Regions from separate parts of the Pseudomonas sp. F220 genome, predicted to be linked through region 1. Evidence: riboswitches for the same ligand, from Rfam matches in the RefSeq annotation. Region 1 holds a riboswitch; the other holds the start of a gene.
The links. Region 1 has a riboswitch for cobalamin ahead of cobW (cobalamin biosynthesis protein CobW). Riboswitches for the same ligand answer to the same signal wherever they lie in the genome.
Positions count from the first base shown of each region.

Region 2: linked by a shared signal. The riboswitch ahead of cobO (cob(I)yrinic acid a,c-diamide adenosyltransferase) and the one ahead of cobW (cobalamin biosynthesis protein CobW) in region 1 are both predicted to bind cobalamin.

Region 1 is NZ_JBVASJ010000004.1:67,249-75,980, reverse strand. Features, by position in the region: gene ACZYSM_RS05615 (cobalamin biosynthesis protein) at 1-209, opposite strand, end outside; gene ACZYSM_RS05610 (CbtA family protein) at 206-907, opposite strand; gene ACZYSM_RS05605 (CbtB domain-containing protein) at 919-1,113, opposite strand; cobalamin riboswitch at 1,249-1,476, opposite strand; cobalamin riboswitch at 1,653-1,866, shown strand; gene cobW (cobalamin biosynthesis protein CobW) at 1,961-3,040, shown strand; gene cobN (cobaltochelatase subunit CobN) at 3,044-6,817, shown strand; gene ACZYSM_RS05590 (magnesium chelatase ATPase subunit I) at 6,989-7,996, shown strand; gene ACZYSM_RS05585 (vWA domain-containing protein) at 7,978-8,661, shown strand; gene ACZYSM_RS05580 (ABC-F family ATPase) at 8,731-8,732, opposite strand, start outside.
Region 2 is NZ_JBVASJ010000043.1:6,530-15,261, forward strand. Features, by position in the region: gene cobD (threonine-phosphate decarboxylase CobD) at 1-392, opposite strand, end outside; gene cbiB (adenosylcobinamide-phosphate synthase CbiB) at 385-1,293, opposite strand; gene bluB (5,6-dimethylbenzimidazole synthase) at 1,290-1,940, opposite strand; gene ACZYSM_RS25420 (cobyrinic acid a,c-diamide synthase CobB) at 1,937-3,379, opposite strand; gene cobO (cob(I)yrinic acid a,c-diamide adenosyltransferase) at 3,390-4,001, opposite strand; cobalamin riboswitch at 4,079-4,312, opposite strand; gene ACZYSM_RS25430 (hypothetical protein) at 4,468-5,052, shown strand; gene ACZYSM_RS25435 (class I SAM-dependent methyltransferase) at 5,159-5,821, opposite strand; gene ACZYSM_RS25440 (C40 family peptidase) at 5,845-6,378, opposite strand; gene ACZYSM_RS25445 (C40 family peptidase) at 6,545-7,165, opposite strand; gene hda (DnaA regulatory inactivator Hda) at 7,378-8,082, opposite strand; gene ACZYSM_RS25455 (AI-2E family transporter) at 8,314-8,732, opposite strand, start outside.

The DNA of each region.
Region 1 (8,732 bases):
GTCAGTGGCAGCGCCAATTGTTCGGCCAGTTCGAGCAGGCCAGGTTCATCGCGTTTCAAGTCGATACTGGCCAAGGCCCGGATCGCTCGAAGCTCAATGTGATGGGCGTGCAACGCCTGATCGAGCAGCGCCCGCAACGTGCTGGCGGGGCAGCCACGCTGGCAGCCCAGGCCGACCACCAGGGTCGGCGCTGTGCTGATGTCAGTCATGCGTGGTGTTGACCTTCGCTTTTACGCCGGAACAGCCAGGCGCTGATCAGGCCCAGGGCCAGCCAGAATGCGGCGTTGGTCAGCTGAGAGGCAATTTTGAATTGCGACTCCAGGGCTTCCGGCGCCAGGCTGGAATGCACATCCGGCTGTGGTGCGCCGATGAAGTGCGGAACCGCCAGAATCGCCACGCCGAGAATCTTCAGCAGCCAGTGCTTGCCGAACACCATCAGCGCGATGCCGACTGCCGTCGAAGACGCCGTACCGATCCACCAGATCTGTCGTGACGCAAGGTCCGCCGCGGCGGTGCCCGGCAATTCAGGTGGCAAACCCAAGGTTGGCGCCAGCACGAAGGTCGCGTAACCGGCCAGGCCCCAGAGCAAGCCCTGAGACGTACGGTTTGGAGCGCGCAAGGTATAGAGACCGGCAAGCATCAGGGCAAAACCGACCGCTACCACCAGATTGCCACCGGTGGTCGACAGCACGCGCTGCCAGCCATCTTCCGGCTCCCAGGCTTCGGCATCATGGGTATGACCGGCCATGGCACCTTCAGCGTGTTCGTGAATTTCGGCGGCCGGGGCTTTTTCGTAGGTTTCCGCCTGGAGAATCAGCGGCGCGACCCAGAAGCTTTGCAGCAGGGTCAGCAACAGAGCCGCGAGCAACCCGGTGAAACCTGCGGTTTGCGCAATACGTTTGATCATGTCGACAGGTCTCAATGACACGGGAAGGCGGAGCTGTGACGGGTGTCGTGGGCCGCGTTGTGCACTGCATCGATGTGCGAGAAACCGGCGAAGTACACCAGGCACGCGCCCAGAATCGATGCGCCGATGGCGGCAATCAGGCGTTGGCTCAGGGTGGATGTGGTGCTGGCGGTGCCTGCGTGGCGGGTGCTGCTGATGATCGACATGGCGCTTCCCTCTGGTGTGTCAGCGGGTGAATCGAGCGCATGAAAACCCCGCGAGACAGGCACGCAGAGGTTCAAACAGCGCCCGCCCACCGCGGGTTTGTTATTCAGTGCCTGAGCTAACGAACTAGCCGTACAGGACACTATGTATTACGGGCCGGTCTCCGGGCTCGCGAGGGGTTTGGCTATTGCCTGAACCTGCAAGAGTCGCCTTCCCATGCCGAACTGCTGGCACAGTGGATCTGACTCTTCGCTCGCTTACCGTTGCGGGGGCAGCACCGGACTGATCAAGGCTTTGAGTAAAGCACATGACTCACCGGTTTCCCGTTTCACCCTGTGAAGGGCACCCGTAACAAGGTGTGAAGGAGAACATGAGCGGGGGATGGGCGTCAATTGGCAAGATTTCTCACCTGGAAACCGAGGCGTTTCCATCGCGAGCAGGCTCGCTCTCACAGTTAATCGCATTCCAGTGTGGGAGCGAGCCTGCTCGCGATGGGGGCGGTGCTGGCGCTACAAGACATTGACCCGCTCCCAAGCGATGCGTAGCCTTGCGCTTTCGAGGTTCTTCGGCGCTTGAGCCGAAGCTAAGAAGGGAACGCGGTCAATGCCGCGGCTGCCCCCGCAACTGTGAACGGTTCCGTTTCTGCCATGCCACTGCACGCTCTATCCATAGGGCAAGCGGGAAGGCGCAGAAATCGCCAGTTGAAAGACCGGCAAGCCGTCAGCCAGGAGACCTGCCTCGTAACAGATTCTCACTACAACCGGGCGGGGTGATCCGGTGGCGAAATCTTCCGCGCCCACGTTCGCGGTTGTCGTCCCGTATGCCCGCCACTTTGCCAAAGGGCATCCGATGAAAACACTGGCCAAACTTCCCGTCACCATCGTTACCGGCTTCCTCGGCTCAGGCAAAACCACCTTGCTGCGGCACATGCTCGATAACGCGCAGGGCCGGCGTATCGCGGTGATCGTCAATGAGTTTGGCGAGTTGGGCATCGACGGCGAAATCCTCAAGCAATGCGCCATCGGTTGCACTGAGGAAGAAGCCAACGGCCGGGTCTATGAACTGGCCAACGGTTGCCTGTGCTGCACCGTCCAGGAAGAGTTCTTCCCGGTGATGCGCGAACTGGTTGCCCGTCGCGCTGACCTTGACCACATCCTCATTGAAACTTCCGGTCTGGCCCTGCCAAAACCGCTGGTGCAAGCCTTCCAGTGGCCGGAAATCCGCAGTGCCTGCACCGTCGACGCGGTGATCACTGTGGTCGACAGCCCGGCCGTGGCCGCCGGCACTTTCGCCGCGTTCCCGGACCAGGTCGACGCCCAACGCAAGCTCGATCCGAACCTGGACCACGAATCGCCGCTGCACGAGCTGTTCGCCGACCAATTGGCCAGCGCCGACCTGGTGATCCTCAACAAAGCTGACCTGATCAGCCCTGAAGACCTGGCCAAAGTGCGCCTGGAAGTCGCCGAAGAACTGCCGCCTGCAGTAAAAATCATCGAAGCCAGCAGCGGTCGTGTGCCACTGGACGTTTTGATCGGCCTGGGCGCGGGTTCCGAAGAACACATCGACAGCCGTCACAGCCACCATGATCACCACCACGGTGGCGACGCCGATAGTGAAGGGCATGACGACCATGACCACGACGCCTTCGATTCCATCTCCATCGAACTGCCCCAAGCCGACGAAAGCCTGCTGCTGGACGTCCTGACCCAATTGGTGGTTCAGCATGGCATTCTGCGAGTCAAAGGCTTCGCCGCCGTCCCGAACAAGCCGATGCGCTTGCTGATCCAGGGCGTGGGCACGCGTTTCGATAAACACTTCGACCGCGCTTGGCGCGCCGATGAGCCACGTGCAACGCATCTGGTGCTGATCGGCCAGGCACTGGACGCCGCTCTGATCGAAGCGCAATTGCGCGCCGCACTTAGCGTCTAAGCCATGCACCTGCTCAGGACCCAGCCCGGCGGTTTCGTGTCGGATGACAACATTGCCGACCTTGGACAAACCCCCGCCGAGCTGGTGATCCTGTGCAGCGGCGATTCCAGCCTGGCGCTGCTCGCCGAAGCCGCGCAGCAGTTGCCGGACGACTACCCGAGTCTGCGTCTGGCCAACCCGATGCAGGTGCAGAATCATGCTTCGGTCGACCTGTATGTCGATGAGGTCTTGCGTCACGCCAAAGTCATCCTGATTTCATTGCACGGTGGGATTGGCTATTGGCGTTACGGCATCGAGCGTCTGGTGCAGCTGGCCGAGCAGGGCGTGCAGCTGATTCTGGTGCCGGGCGATGACTGTCCCGACCCTGAACTGAGCGACCTGAGCACGGTAGTCGCCGAAGACCGTGATCGGCTTTGGCACTTCTTGCGTCAGGGCGGTTTGGCTAATGCGCTGGATCTGTATCGTTGCCTCGCCAATCGCTGGCTGGGCCGCGATTATCCTTGGGCCGAACCACACATTTTGCCGCGCACGGCGATTTACCATCCCCACAAAAGCAACGCTGCACTCAGCGATTGGCAGGCCGACTGGCACGCCGATCAGCCTGTGGCGGCGGTGTTGTTCTACCGCTCGCACTTGCAGGCGGCGAATACTGGCTTCATCGATGTTTTCTGCCAGCGCTTGCAGGCGGCGGGGCTTAACCCGTTGCCGATTGCGCTGGCCAGTTTAAAAGAGCCCGGCTGCCTGACGGTGGTCGAGGACTTGCTGGACGAGGTCGAGGCTGGGGTGATTTTGAACACCACCGGTTTTGCTCAGTCCAGCCCTGAGGCACCGCACCTGCGGCCGTTCCGGCGCAATATTCCGGTGATCCAGGCGATTTGCGCTCAGGACAACGAGCCCGGTTGGCGCGCCAGCGAGCAGGGCCTTGGGCCCCGGGACCTGGCCATGCATATCGCCTTGCCGGAACTGGATGGGCGCATCATCAGTCGGCCCATCAGCTTCAAGGACCTGGCCTGGCGTAGCGAGCGCAGCCAGTCGGATGTGGTCTGCTACCGACCGCAACCGGAGCGTATGGACTTCGTCGCTGAACTGGCGCGGCGCTGGATTGATATGGCGCGGGTGCCGAACGGCGAAAAGCGTATCGCGTTGATTCTTGCCAACTACCCGACTCGCGATGGTCGGATCGGTAATGGTGTCGGTCTCGACACTCCGGCAGCAGCGCTGAATATTCTGCGGGCGCTGCACGCTGAGGGCTATCCGCTGCCGGCTGATTTGCCTGAAAGTGGCACGGCGCTGATTCAGCAATTGCTCGGTGGAGTCAGCAACGATCTGGAGACCCTCGACCAGCGGCCGTGTCAGCAAAGCCTGGCGCTGGACGACTATTTCTTGATGTTCAATGCATTGCCCGAAACCAATCGTAATGCGGTGCTGGAGCGCTGGGGCACACCTGAAAATGACCCGATGTTCCGCAGTGGGCGAATGATGATCGCCGGTCTGCGCTTCGGTCTGACCTTTGTCGGTATTCAGCCGGCACGGGGTTATCAGGTCGACCCGAGCGCGGTCTATCACGACCCGGATCTGGTGCCGCCTCATGGCTATCTGGCGTTCTATTTCTGGTTGCGAAAAACCTATGGCGCCCACGGGGTGATCCACGTCGGCAAGCACGGCAACCTCGAATGGTTGCCGGGCAAGGGTGTCGGCCTTTCGGAAAACTGCTGGCCGGATGCACTGCTGGGTCCGTTGCCGAACATCTATCCGTTTATCGTCAACGACCCGGGTGAGGGCGCCCAAGCCAAACGTCGCACTCAGGCAGTGATCATCGATCACCTGATGCCGCCGTTGACCCGTGCCGAGACCTACGGCCCGCTGCGCAATCTTGAGCTGCTGGCCGACGAGTATTACGAAGCGCAGTTGCTTGATCCACGCCGGGCCCGTGAGTTGCAGCGCGATATTCTGAAGCTGGTGCGCGATACGCACATCGACCGCGAACTGCAACTGGACGAAAATCTCAACAGCGACGCCGACGCGGCGATCTGGCTACCGCGCCTCGACACCTATTTGTGCGACTTGAAAGAGTCGCAGATCCGCGATGGCTTGCATGTGTTCGGCGAGTCGCCAACCGGTCGCTTGCGCATCGATACCCTGCTGGCATTGCTGCGCATTCCCCGTGGTGATGGACGCGGTGCGCAGTCGAGTGTGCTACGTGCTTTGGCCAAAGCCTTTGAACTGGGTTTTGATCCGCTGGACTGTGTGTTGGCCGAGCCTTGGACCGGCCCGCGCCCGGTTGAACTGCAATCACTGAGTGATGAACTTTGGCGCACCGCTGGCGATAGCCGTGAACGTCTTGAGCTGTTTGCTGCGCAGTTGATCGAGCAGGCATTAAGCGCTGATGTCGACAGATTGAACGAACCGGGCTGGACTGACGTGAAGGCGATCATCGAAAGCCTGCGCGAAATCGTCGCGCCGCGTCTTGACGCCTGCGGTCCGGCAGAAATGCGCGGTCTGCTGGATGCCCTGAGCGGGCGTTTCGTCCCGGCCGGCCCCAGCGGAGCGCCGAGCCGTGGGCGGCTGGACGTGTTGCCTACTGGACGCAACTTTTTCTCGGTGGACGTGCGCAACCTGCCAACCACCACGGCCTGGCGTATCGGTTTTCAGTCGGCGAACCTGATTCTTGAGCGGCACCTGCAGGATCACGGCGACCACTTGCGTCAGCTTGGTCTTTCGGTCTGGGGCACGGCGACCATGCGCACCGGCGGCGACGATATCGCCCAGGCGATGGCGCTGATGGGCGTGCGCCCGGTGTGGGCGACCGGCAGTCAGCGGGTCGACGATTTTGAAATCCTGCCCCTGAGTCTGCTGGACCGGCCACGGGTGGACGTCACCTTGCGGGTTTCCGGGTTCTTCCGCGATGCCTTCGCCAACCTGATCCGCTTGTTCGATGCGGCGGTGCAGGCCGTTGCCGCGTTGGACGAGCCGGATGACCTGAATCTGCTGGCAGCCAAGGTCCGCAGTGAGCGTGAGACGCTGTTGCAGTCTGGGCTGGACGAGGACGCTGCAGCACGTCAGGCCGGCTGGCGGATATTCGGCGCCAAACCCGGCGCCTATGGCGCAGGGGTGCAGGGCGCAATCGACGGTCGTTTGTGGCAAAGCCGAGAGGACCTGGCCGAGGTTTACCTGAGCTGGGGTGGCTACGCCTATGGCGGTTCCGATGAAGGCACGGCGGCTCGCGAGCAATTCGCTCAGCGTTTGAGCCAGGTCCAGGCGGTCCTGCAAAACCAGGATAACCGCGAGCACGACTTGCTTGATTCCAATGATTATTACCAATTTCAGGGTGGCATGCTCGCTGCCGTGGAAAGCCTAAGCGGCGACCAGATCGCCAGCTACCATGGTGACCACAGCCAGCCTGACCTGCCGAAGATCCGTACCCTGAAGGAAGAGCTGAACCGGGTGATCCGTTCCCGGGCGGCCAATCCCAAGTGGATCGAAGGGGTCAAACGCCACGGCTATAAAGGTGCTTTCGAACTGGCGGCGACCGTGGATAATCTGTTCGCGTTCGACGCCACTACACAGTTGATCGACGATCATCAGTACGCTTTGCTGGCCGATGCCTATTTGCTCGATCCATCGACCCGTGATTTCGTCCAGCAGCACAATCCGCATGCCTTGCGCGACATGACCGAACGCATGCTCGAAGCCCAGCAGCGCGGGATGTGGAGCGAGCCGGGTGAGTATCGCGAGGCGCTGGAGAACTTGCTGCTGGATATAGAAGAAGACACCTGACCTTGTGGGCGCGGGCTTGCCACTGTAGGAGCGAGCTTGCTCGCGATGGACTCAAGGGCGGCGCGTTTATTCAGAAAACACGCGTTATCGTTAACGTCCATCGCGAGCAAGCTCCTACAGCGATAGCGGCCTGACAGACGACACATGACTCGACCCAACCGAGAACCGAACATGAGCGACACCCCACATTTCCCACTCTCCGCCGTGGTCGGCGCCGATGCCTTGAAGCTGGCGCTGTGCCTGACCGCTATCGATCCGAAGATTGGCGGCGTGCTGATCGAAGGTCCGCGGGGCATGGCCAAGTCGACCCTGGCCCGTGGTCTTGCGGATCTGCTGGCCAGCGGGCAGTTTGTTACCTTGCCGTTGGGCGCCACTGAAGAGCGCCTGGTGGGCACGTTGGATCTGGACGCAGCCTTGGGCGAAGGTCGGGCGCAGTTTTCTCCCGGCGTGCTGGCCAAGGCCGACGGCGGTGTGCTCTATGTCGATGAAGTGAATCTGCTGCCCGACCATTTGGTTGACCTGCTGCTCGACGTGGCCGCCAGCGGCACCAACCTGATCGAGCGTGATGGGATTTCCCATCGGCATTCGGCGCGGTTCGTGCTGATCGGCACGATGAACCCGGAAGAGGGCGAGTTACGCCCGCAGTTGCTCGACCGTTTTGGGCTGAACGTCGCCTTGAGCGGGCAGACGCTACCGATCGAACGTGGCCAGATCATCCGTCGTCGGCTGGACTTCGACAGTGATCCGCAGGCATTTTGCGCCGAGTGGGAAGGTCAGCAGCACGCCCTGCGCGAACGTTGCCAGCAGGCACGCTCGGCCTTGGCGAACATCCCCCTCGACGATCAGGCCCTGGCGCACATCACCGAGCGCTGTTTTGCTGCGGGCGTCGACGGGCTGCGTGCCGATCTGGTCTGGCTGCGGGCGGCTCGAGCCCATGCCGCGTGGCGAGGCGCGCACGCGATTGGCGAAGAAGACATCGACGCGGTGGCTGAGTTTGCCTTGCGCCATCGTCGCCGCGAGCAGTCGCCACCCGCGCCAAATCACACCAACGCGCCACAGGCTCAATCTGCACACAATCCCAGCCCGACCGAAGGCCAGGGCCAATGGGGCGAAATGCCCGCACACGCGTTGCCGGTCGGCGCTCGACGTGAAGTCCCGAGCTGGCCAAAAAAGCCCTAGGCATTCGCCCTCGATCTGACGCGGGGGCGGATGCCAAGCCCCGAGCAGGAAGGCTGGACAACGGCAGGCAAGGCAAGAGTCGCGCGGCGCGCAGCGGTTCAATCAACTGGCCTGGCACCTTGCTCAACGGGCGGCCGAGTCAGCGTGAGGATTTGCGTTACTGGCTGCGCAGCCGTTCGTCCCATGAGCTGTGGCTGGTGATCGTCGACGCCTCGGCCTCGACTCGCCGTCATCAGGCTCTGAGCGACGCCAAAGGGCTGTTGGCGCATTTGTTCGATGACGCTTACCGGCAACGGACGCGGCTGGCGTTGCTGACCGCCAGTGGCCACTCGCCGAAATGGCAGGTGCAAGGCCTGAAAGCCTCGAACGGTCTGCGAAGCTGGCTTGATGCGCTGGGCGCGGGCGGCGGCACGCCGTTGCTGGCAGCACTGGAGCAAGCGAGCGAGTGGCTGGCATTCAGGCAAAAGCGGTTTCCGGCGGAGCTGCAGCGAGTGTTGTTGTTGACTGATGGCCGCTTGAAAAACTGGCCGGCGCTGCCGACGCTCAATTGTTCGGGATTGTTGGTGGACATCGAGAGAGGTCCGATTCGGCTTGGAAGGGCCAGGGAGTTGGCGACGGAGTTGCAGGCCGATTATCGACATATTGATGATTTGCTGCTGGGTTGAAATCTCCATGCCCAGAAACACAAAAGCCCCATCACAATGACGGGGCTTTTGATTGCAGCGTGAACTAAATC
Region 2 (8,732 bases), on a different contig from region 1:
ACCACCACCAGCACATCAAGGCTGTCGAGAAAGAAATCCACTTCCTGCTCCAGCACCTCACGCACGATATAACCGCCACGGCGCCAAGCCTCGGCATGCTCGGCGTAACAAGGCGAGAGCACGCCAACCTTGCCGGCACGGCGCAAACGCGGCAGTAACTGGATCGCCGCTTGTGAGCCCGGCACCGGCAGCACTTGAGCCGCGCCGTAATAATCGCAGGCGGCCTGCTCAAGACCATCATCGGTTTCCGGCAAACGCGCCCAGGCCCGCAGAGGGATCTCCGGCACTGGCCACGGCCAAGGCGCAAGACCGCTGGACAGGTCCAGCCAATCGGCTTCGGCAATACCGTATTGCAGCGCGGCCTTGCGTAAGCGTCCACCGTGCTCAAGCATAAAACTCAGCTCCCACGCAGAGAAGCAGCAACCATAACCACACGCCGCGCTGCACCAGTTGCCAGCCACGGTCGATGGAATTGGCATCGGCCGGCACACCCTCGCCCAGTTGCGGACGCTGATGCAATTCACCGTGGTAGATCGCTGCCCCGCCCAACTCCACGCCCAAGGCACCTGCACCCGCCGCCATCACCGGACCTGCGTTCGGACTGTCCCAAGTGGGCCCTTGAGTCCGCCAGCATTTGAGTGCCAGACGAGTCTTGCCCAAGAGCGCGTAGGTCAGGGCAACCAGGCGAGCAGGAATATAGTTAAGACCATCGTCGATCTTCGCCGCAGCCCAGCCGAAGCGTTCGAAGCGTTCATTTCGATAGCCCCACATCGCGTCCAGGGTATTGCTCAGGCGATACAACACCACGCCTGGCGCACCGGCGATAGCAAACCAGAACAATGCGGCGAACACCGCGTCGCTGCCGTTTTCCAGCACCGACTCGGTGGCGGCCCGAGCGACCTCCGTTGAATCAAGCTCACTGGTCTGACGGCTGACCAGATAACCCACTCTGCGCCGTGCTTCGTCCAGGTCATCGCTGCGCAAAGCTTGAGCAACCGGCTCGACATGCTCGCCGAGGCTGCGTAGACCAAGGGCGCAATACAGCGCGAGGATCTCGACCAGCCAGCCGACATAGGGCAGCCAGGAAAGTGCAGTCACCAGCAGGGTCAGCGGTAATACCGCCAACACCCAGGCGGTGACGCCGTGACTGCGCCAGCCCCGACCGCCAGAATTGAAACGTTGCTCGATGCGATCGGCAAAACGACCGAACGCTACCAGCGGATGCCAGCGCTTGGGTTCACCCAGCAACGCATCCAGCGCGACTGCGGCGACACTCAACAACGCCACACTCATTGACTCACTCCCCAATAATTTTCATACAGCAATTCACTCAGCTGACGCGGCTGCGCCCAGCCTTCCAGCACTAGCATGGGGGCCGGATAAAACGCCGTGACCGGTCCCAGACATAACACTGCCAGCGGCTTGGCCCCGGCCGGCAGACCGAGCAGATCGGCCAGGGCCTTGGGCTCGAATAACGACACCCAGCCCATGCCCAGCCCTTCGGCGCGGGACGCCAGCCAGAGGTTCTGAATCGCGCAAGACAACGACGCCATGTCCATTTCCGGCAAGGTCCGGCGACCAAAGATATGCCGCTCGCGATCATCCATTAGCGCGGCGACCAGCACTTCGGCGCAGTCGTTGATGCCTTCGACTTTCAGTTTCATGAAGTCGTCGGAACGCTCGCCCAGCGCCTCGGCGGTGCGCACCCGCTCTTCTTCCACCAGTTGCTGGATCTTGCCGCGCAGCGGGCGATCGGTAATGCGGATAAACCGCCACGGCTGCATCAGGCCCACACTAGGGGCTTGATGGGCGGCTTCGAGCAAGCGTCTGAGCAGTTCGGGCTCGACGGTGCCGCCAGCGAAGTGACGCATGTCGCGGCGCTCGCCGATAGCGCGATAAACAGCTTCACGTTCGGCCGGACTGAATGCGTTGTCGGTCATGGCCTCTTCGCGAGCAGGCTCGCTCCCACAGTGAATTGCGTCGCTTTGTCTGTTGAGTAAGACTCTTCTGCAAGCAAGTCGGCTTTCCCGGGGAGCACGCGGTCTAATGTGGGAGCGAGCCTGCTCGCGATAGCGGTCTCGGAATCCGGCGCAAACAACGCGGCCACTGCCGATGGATTGGACGGGAAATAGAAGTGCACGTAGGACGCGGTCATTCGACCATCACGATAGACCGCTTCAGCACCCCGTCCACCGTTGGGGCTCAGGCCTCGGGCAATCGGCTCAAGCGCTGTGCTGGTCAGCGAGTGGTGATAGGTGTGACCGCGCAACGAACCTTCTGGCAGATCAACCGCCTGCAAGGCCAGCGCCGCCAGGCGCTTTTGCATCACCGCGTCCCCCGCCAGCAACCCTACCAACTCGGCGCGTTGCCCCTCGACATCGGTCAGGGAATCAAGCAGATACAACATGCCACCACATTCGGCCAGCAACGGCTTGCCGGCCGCATGGTGCGCGCGGATCGCTGCCAGCATCGTGGCGTTTTCCGCCAACGCCACATGATGCAGCTCCGGGTAGCCGCCCGGCAGGTACACGCTGTCAGCCTCGGGCAATTCGCGGTCATGGATGGGCGAGAAAAACAGCAATTCGGCACCCATCGCCCGGAGCAGGTCCAGGCTCGCGCCATAGGTGAACGCGAACGCTTCATCGCGGGCCACGGCAATCCGCACACCCGCCAGCAATGGCTCGGTGACGACAACCTCAGGCGCGGCGAACTCGATCGCTGGCGGCAACGCCACTTCGCAGCTGCCGGCCAAGGCGTCGGCCGCCGCGTCGAGGCGCAGATCCAGATCATTCAGCTCGCTGGCCTGGACCAGGCCCAAGTGGCGGCTCGGCAATTCGATCCCGGTTTCCCGAGACAACGCGCCATACCAGCGCAGACCTTCGGTCAGGCTGCCTTCGAGCAATTGCGCATGACGCAAAGTGCCGACGCGGTTGGCCAGCACACCGGCAAACGGCAAGTCCGGCTGATAGCGCGCCAGGCCCAAGGCCAGAGCGCCAAAGGTCTGGGCCATGGCCGTACCGTCGATCACTGCGAGCACCGGCACACCGAAGTGCCGCGCCAGGTCGGCGCTGGACGGCGTGCCGTCGAACAGGCCCATAACCCCTTCGATCAGGATCAGGTCTGCCTCGCCCGCCGCTTCCCACAACAATCGACGGCTTTCTTGCTCGCCGACCATCCACATGTCCAATTGATACACCGGCGCGCCGCTGGCGCGTTCGAGAATCATCGGGTCGAGAAAGTCCGGGCCGCACTTGAATACCCGAACATTACGCCCCTGATTGCGATGCAAGCGGGCCAATGCGGCGGTCACGGTGGTCTTGCCCTGACCGGAAGCCGGCGCGGCGATCAGTACCGCCGGGCAATGACGTGAATCACTCATGCTTTATTACTCACAGCTCGATGCCTTTTTGCGCTTTGATCCCGGCCTGGAACGCATGTTTGAGCACGCCCATTTCGGTGACCGTGTCGGCCAGGTCGATCATTTCGGGTTTGGCGCCGCGACCGGTGACCAGTACATGCTGCATCGGCGGGCGAGCCTGCAAGTCGCTGAGCACCTGGTCCAGGTCCAGATAGCCGTGTTTGAGGGCGATGTTCAGCTCGTCGAGCACCACCAGACCAATGGCCGGGTCGCACAGCAGTTCACGGGACACTTCCCAGGCCGCTTCAGCGGCGGCGATGTCACGCTGGCGATCCTGGGTTTCCCAGGTGAAGCCTTCGCCCATGACGTGAAACCGTACTTGCTCGGGGAAGCGTCGAAAGAACAGCTCCTCACCGGTGCTGTTGCGACCCTTGATGAACTGCACCACGCCGCATTGCATACCGTGACCCATGGCCCGGGCAAGCATGCCGAAGGCGGAACTGCTTTTACCTTTGCCGTTGCCGGTCAGAACCAACAGCAATCCGCATTCGTTTGGTGAGTTGGCAATGCGCTCGTCGATGACGGCTTTTTTACGCAGCATGCGCGCCAGATGGCGTTCGTCACGATCGGGGGATTCAGTCATGGCAGCTCTCCACTAGGGTGGATAATGGGGGGCAGGAATAAAAATAGACGGCATAAGCCTGGCATCGCCCACCGTGATGCCGTTGGATGAATCAGGCCGGTCTCCGGGCTCATGAGTGGGGTTATCCCGGACTGCACACCTTCCCATGTCGACACTCGACACAGTGGTACAAGCGCAGCCTTGACTCATTTACCGTTGCGGGGGCAGCGCCGGGATCGCTGCCCGCTCTGTTAAAGAACGCACACTCACCGGCTTCCCTGTTTCACTCTGTCGACCGTTGGCCACAGAGCACCTGAAACAAGTCGCGAAGGTTAGAGGGTTGGGGGTGGAGCGTCAATTAAACCCGGGGCGTTCAACCTCGATTGTGCGGCACCGATCAAAAAACTGACGCCAATCTTGTGCCACGCGGAAAGCAGTGATATCAAAGAGCCACAACTCTAACATCACACGAATAAGGGTAAGCAACATGCAAGGCATGATCATCAGCAATCCGAAGCTGGAATTCCTGCGCCCGGCGCTGGAGCGCTGGTTTGACTGTATCGATCGCTACAACCAGGTGCGCGGTGATAACGAATCCCCTTATTGGTTCGATGAACGCGCCAACCTTGGCCTGCTGTCGGCTGCAGCATGGATGGCGGAAATGGTGACACTGGAGCAAACCACAACGAAAAAGCAGCAAGAAGACGGCGACCGCAACGGGCGTGCCGACCTCTACCTCGCCACCAAAGAAGAACGGGTCTACATCCAGGCCACCCAGCGCTGGCCACGGGTCAACAATCTGAATCTCACTCAAGCGCTGCTCGACATCACGAGCGACGCGAAGAAAGTCAGCTACGCCAGCGATCTGAAACTTGGCTGCCTGTTTGTTGCGCCACAAAAGACCCAACAGAGCGCCACCCCGGAGGAACTCCAGGACATGCTCGACGATCTGCAAAAGGAACATACCTGCGCCGTGGCCTGGTATTTCCCCTATGCCTACCGCAAGTTGCGCAACGAAGCGGGCAACTATCACCCGGGCGTCGCCATGCTGCTCAAAGAGGCGCGCGGCTGAGAGGCTGAACCAATCGGCAGGCCGATGATCTGGGAAACAAGGCTTGATGGGTGTCGGCTAAATAAAAATGACCTTGTAGGAGCAATCGAGCGTCGACCGATTGCTCCTACAATTTGCGGCACAACGTCAGCCCATCGCCTAACGGCAACAGCGACAAGTCGACACGCGGGTCATCCTTCAAGGCGCAGTTCAGCGCCTGGATGGCTCGGGTGTCTTCACTCTCGGGATTCACCTCAAGCACCCGCCCGCTCCACAGTGTGTTATCGAAAATCGCCAGGCCGCCGCTTCGCAGCAGACGCAAAGCACTCTCCAGATAGGCTGGATAGTTGGCTTTGTCGGCATCGATGAAGATCAAGTCGAAACAGCCACCCCGCCCTTGCTGCTCGATTTGCGCCAGGGTTTCCAGTGCAGGTGCCAGGCGCAAATCAATTCGCTGCGCCACACCTGCCTCCTGCCAGTAACGGCGGGCAGTGGCATTGTAATCACCGGGGATATCGCAGCAGATCAAGGTACCGTCATCGGGCAAGGCTGCGGCCATGCATAAGGCGCTGTAGCCGGTGAAAGTGCCGACTTCCAGCAAACGCTTGGCGCCGGTTAGCTTGACCAGCAATGCGAGGAACTGGCCCTGTTCGGGCGCCACCTGCCAGCGAGCCATGGGCAAGGCCTGGGTTTCGTCACGCAAACGGCGCAACAACGGCGTTTCGCGCAGGGAAACATCCAACAGATAGCTGTAGAGGGAATCGTCGAGATTGAGAGTGCGAGCGGTCATGACAACCTCTGCGAACGTGCGACCTAAGGGTTACGTGCCAGATGCTCTGGCTGCAATACCCGCTTGGCGCTGAGATAGGCTTTCTGCCAGTAGGCTTTGGACAGGTTGTCCAGCTTAACCGTTCCGCCGGTGGCCGGCGCGTGAACAAATCGGCCTTCGCCGACATAGATCCCGGCGTGGCTGACTTGCGAGCCGCCATTGGTGGCAAAAAATATCAGATCACCCGTCTGCAGCCCGTCTTGGTCGACATCCTGCGCACGCATGCCAATCATCTCGCGGGTCGAACGTGGCAGAGTGATACCAGCGGCATCGCGATAGACATAGCCGATCAGACCGCTGCAATCAAAACCCGAATCCGGCGTATTGCCCCCCCAACGATAAGGCGTACCCACCAGGCCCAGCGCACGAATAAGCACGTCTTCAGCCGCAGGCGAAAAGGTTTGGGAGGAAGCGAAAACAGGAGCCCGAACCACCGGAGCAGGTGGCGGAGTACGGCTGGCGCAAGCACTGAGCAGTGCAGCGAACACGAGAAGTGCGAGGCGGGCCGACGTCGACATATGCAGAACAATCCTGATCTGGATGCGGCTTTCTCTGCCGTGAGGCTGAAAACAAAACCGCGTAAGCAGGGCTTACGCGGTTAGGTGATCAACAATATGCAAAGATTCTAGCGTCTACGCGTCAAACTTCAAGTAAGACTTTAACTTAACCTTACAAACAGCCTGATTACTTGCGAGCAGTGACTGTCGTCGGGGCCATGGCGAGTGCGCGCTTGGCTTCGATGAAGGTTTTGCTCCAGTAGCTGTCGCCCAGGCTGTCGACTCGAACACCACCGCTACGGCGGCTGCTGGAGTGGATGAACTGGTCATCACCCAGGTAGATCCCGGCGTGGCTGACGCGGCCACGGCCATTGGTGCTGAAGAACAGCAGATCACCGGGTTTGAGATTATTACGAGCGACCAACGGAGCGTTCACGTTGATCATTTCGCGAGTGGAGCGCGGCAAATTCATGCCGGCTTCTTCACGAAACAGATAACCGATGAAACCGCTGCAATCGAAGCCTGCTTCGGAGGTGCCGCCGAAACGGTAGCGGGTACCGATCAGCGACATGCCACGTTCGAGGATACTGTCGGCCAGAACAGGCAGCTGATAAGGCTTGTTACCAGAGAAGTCAGCCAGTTCTTTTTCGGTTGCCAGTTCTTCCTGGTAAATAGCGGAAGACTGGGCAGTAACAGAGTTTTTAACCTGTTGTTGTTGCTCTTGCTGAGACACCGGAGAGTGAACAGCGCAACCAAACAATAGGGTGACAAGTGCGAGAGGCACGAGGGGTGCGAAGCGATTTAGCATGGGCACGACCGTGGCTGAAGTTGTAAAGAAGCCGGACTATGCCTTCTATCATCCTCATTTGCAAATTCAATCGATGCAAATGTGACTTATCGGTTTCTCGTTTACATCTAAGGCCTTAAGCCCAATATAAACGCTCACGCACCCTGGAAGCATCCTCGGGGCAAGTTTTCTGGCGCCTGAAAAGTGCCTGAAAAGCGCTGCAGGCCGCGGTTTTACCAGCCCAAGGTTTCTTTAAGGAAAGGAATAGTCAGCTTGCGTTGCGCCTGTAACGAAGCCTGATCGAGACGCTCTAGCAACTCGAACAACGCACTCATGCTGCGAGTGCCGCGAGTGAGGATAAAGTGCCCGACTTCATCGGTCAGATGCAGACCGCGACGCGAAGCACGCAACTGCAGTGCACGAAGCTTGTCTTCATCGGACAACGGACGCATCTGGAAAATCAACGCCAGGGTCAGGCGTGATTTCAAGTCGGCCAGTTTAACTGGCAACTCCCGTGGAGAGGTTGAAGCGGCGATCAGCAGACGTCGACCACTGTCACGCAAACGGTTGAACAGATGGAACAACGCTTCTTCCCAGTCCGCCCGCCCCGCTACCGCCTGCAGATCATCCAGACAGACCAGCTCGTATTGCTCAAGGTTGTCGAGGATTTCGATACCGCGATCCAGCAGCTCTGCCAGCGGCAGGTACACCGCCGGCTCGCCCATTTGCTCAAACCGCAAGCAAGCGGCTTGCAGCAAGTGTGTACGCCCGACGCCGTCCTTGCCCCAGAGATAGATCAGGCTTTCGGTCCAGCCGGCGTCGGCTTCGCAGAGCCGCTCGACATAGCCGAGTGCAGCGGCATTGGCGCCTGGGTAGTAGTTGATAAAGGTGGCGTCATCACGCAGACGCACACCTAGGGGCAGCTGAATCGGTTTCATGCTGACTGAACAGTTCCAAAACGAACCGTTAGTGGCCTCTGTGTAAAGTTTGCAAAGTTTATACCCGTGACGCCGGGCGCACAATGCAGCAGACCATAAGCAAAATCAAAGGTTTGCGTTAACTTGCAGGAAACAGCGGGGTTTGTTTGGCGGCGTTTGTGACAGTCAGAAGAGCACCCAAGGCAAACCCGGCGCTGAGCCGGGCTGTCTTCGACGACAAATTAGAGGGTCTTATAAATCAGGACCTTGCACACCGCTGTAGATATCCGAGTCTTTATACAAATCGTGCACATGGCGCACCAGCACCATGATTACCGCCGCCACAGGCAAGGCCAGCAAAACCCCGGTGAAACCAAAGAGCTCGCCGCCCGCCAGAATGGCGAAGATCACCGCCACCGGGTGCAGACCGATCCGGTCCCCCACCAGTAACGGGGTCAAGACCATACCTTCCAGCGCCTGGCCGACCATAAACACCACAACGATGCCGATCATGGGGTACAGGTCGCCACCAAACTGGAACAGGCCAGCCACGAGGGCCGCGCCAATCCCGATGACGAAGCCCATGTACGGAACGATGGCCGCCAGGCCAGCAATGAGACCGATCAACAACCCCAGCTCCAACCCGACCAACATCAAGCCCGCCGCATAGA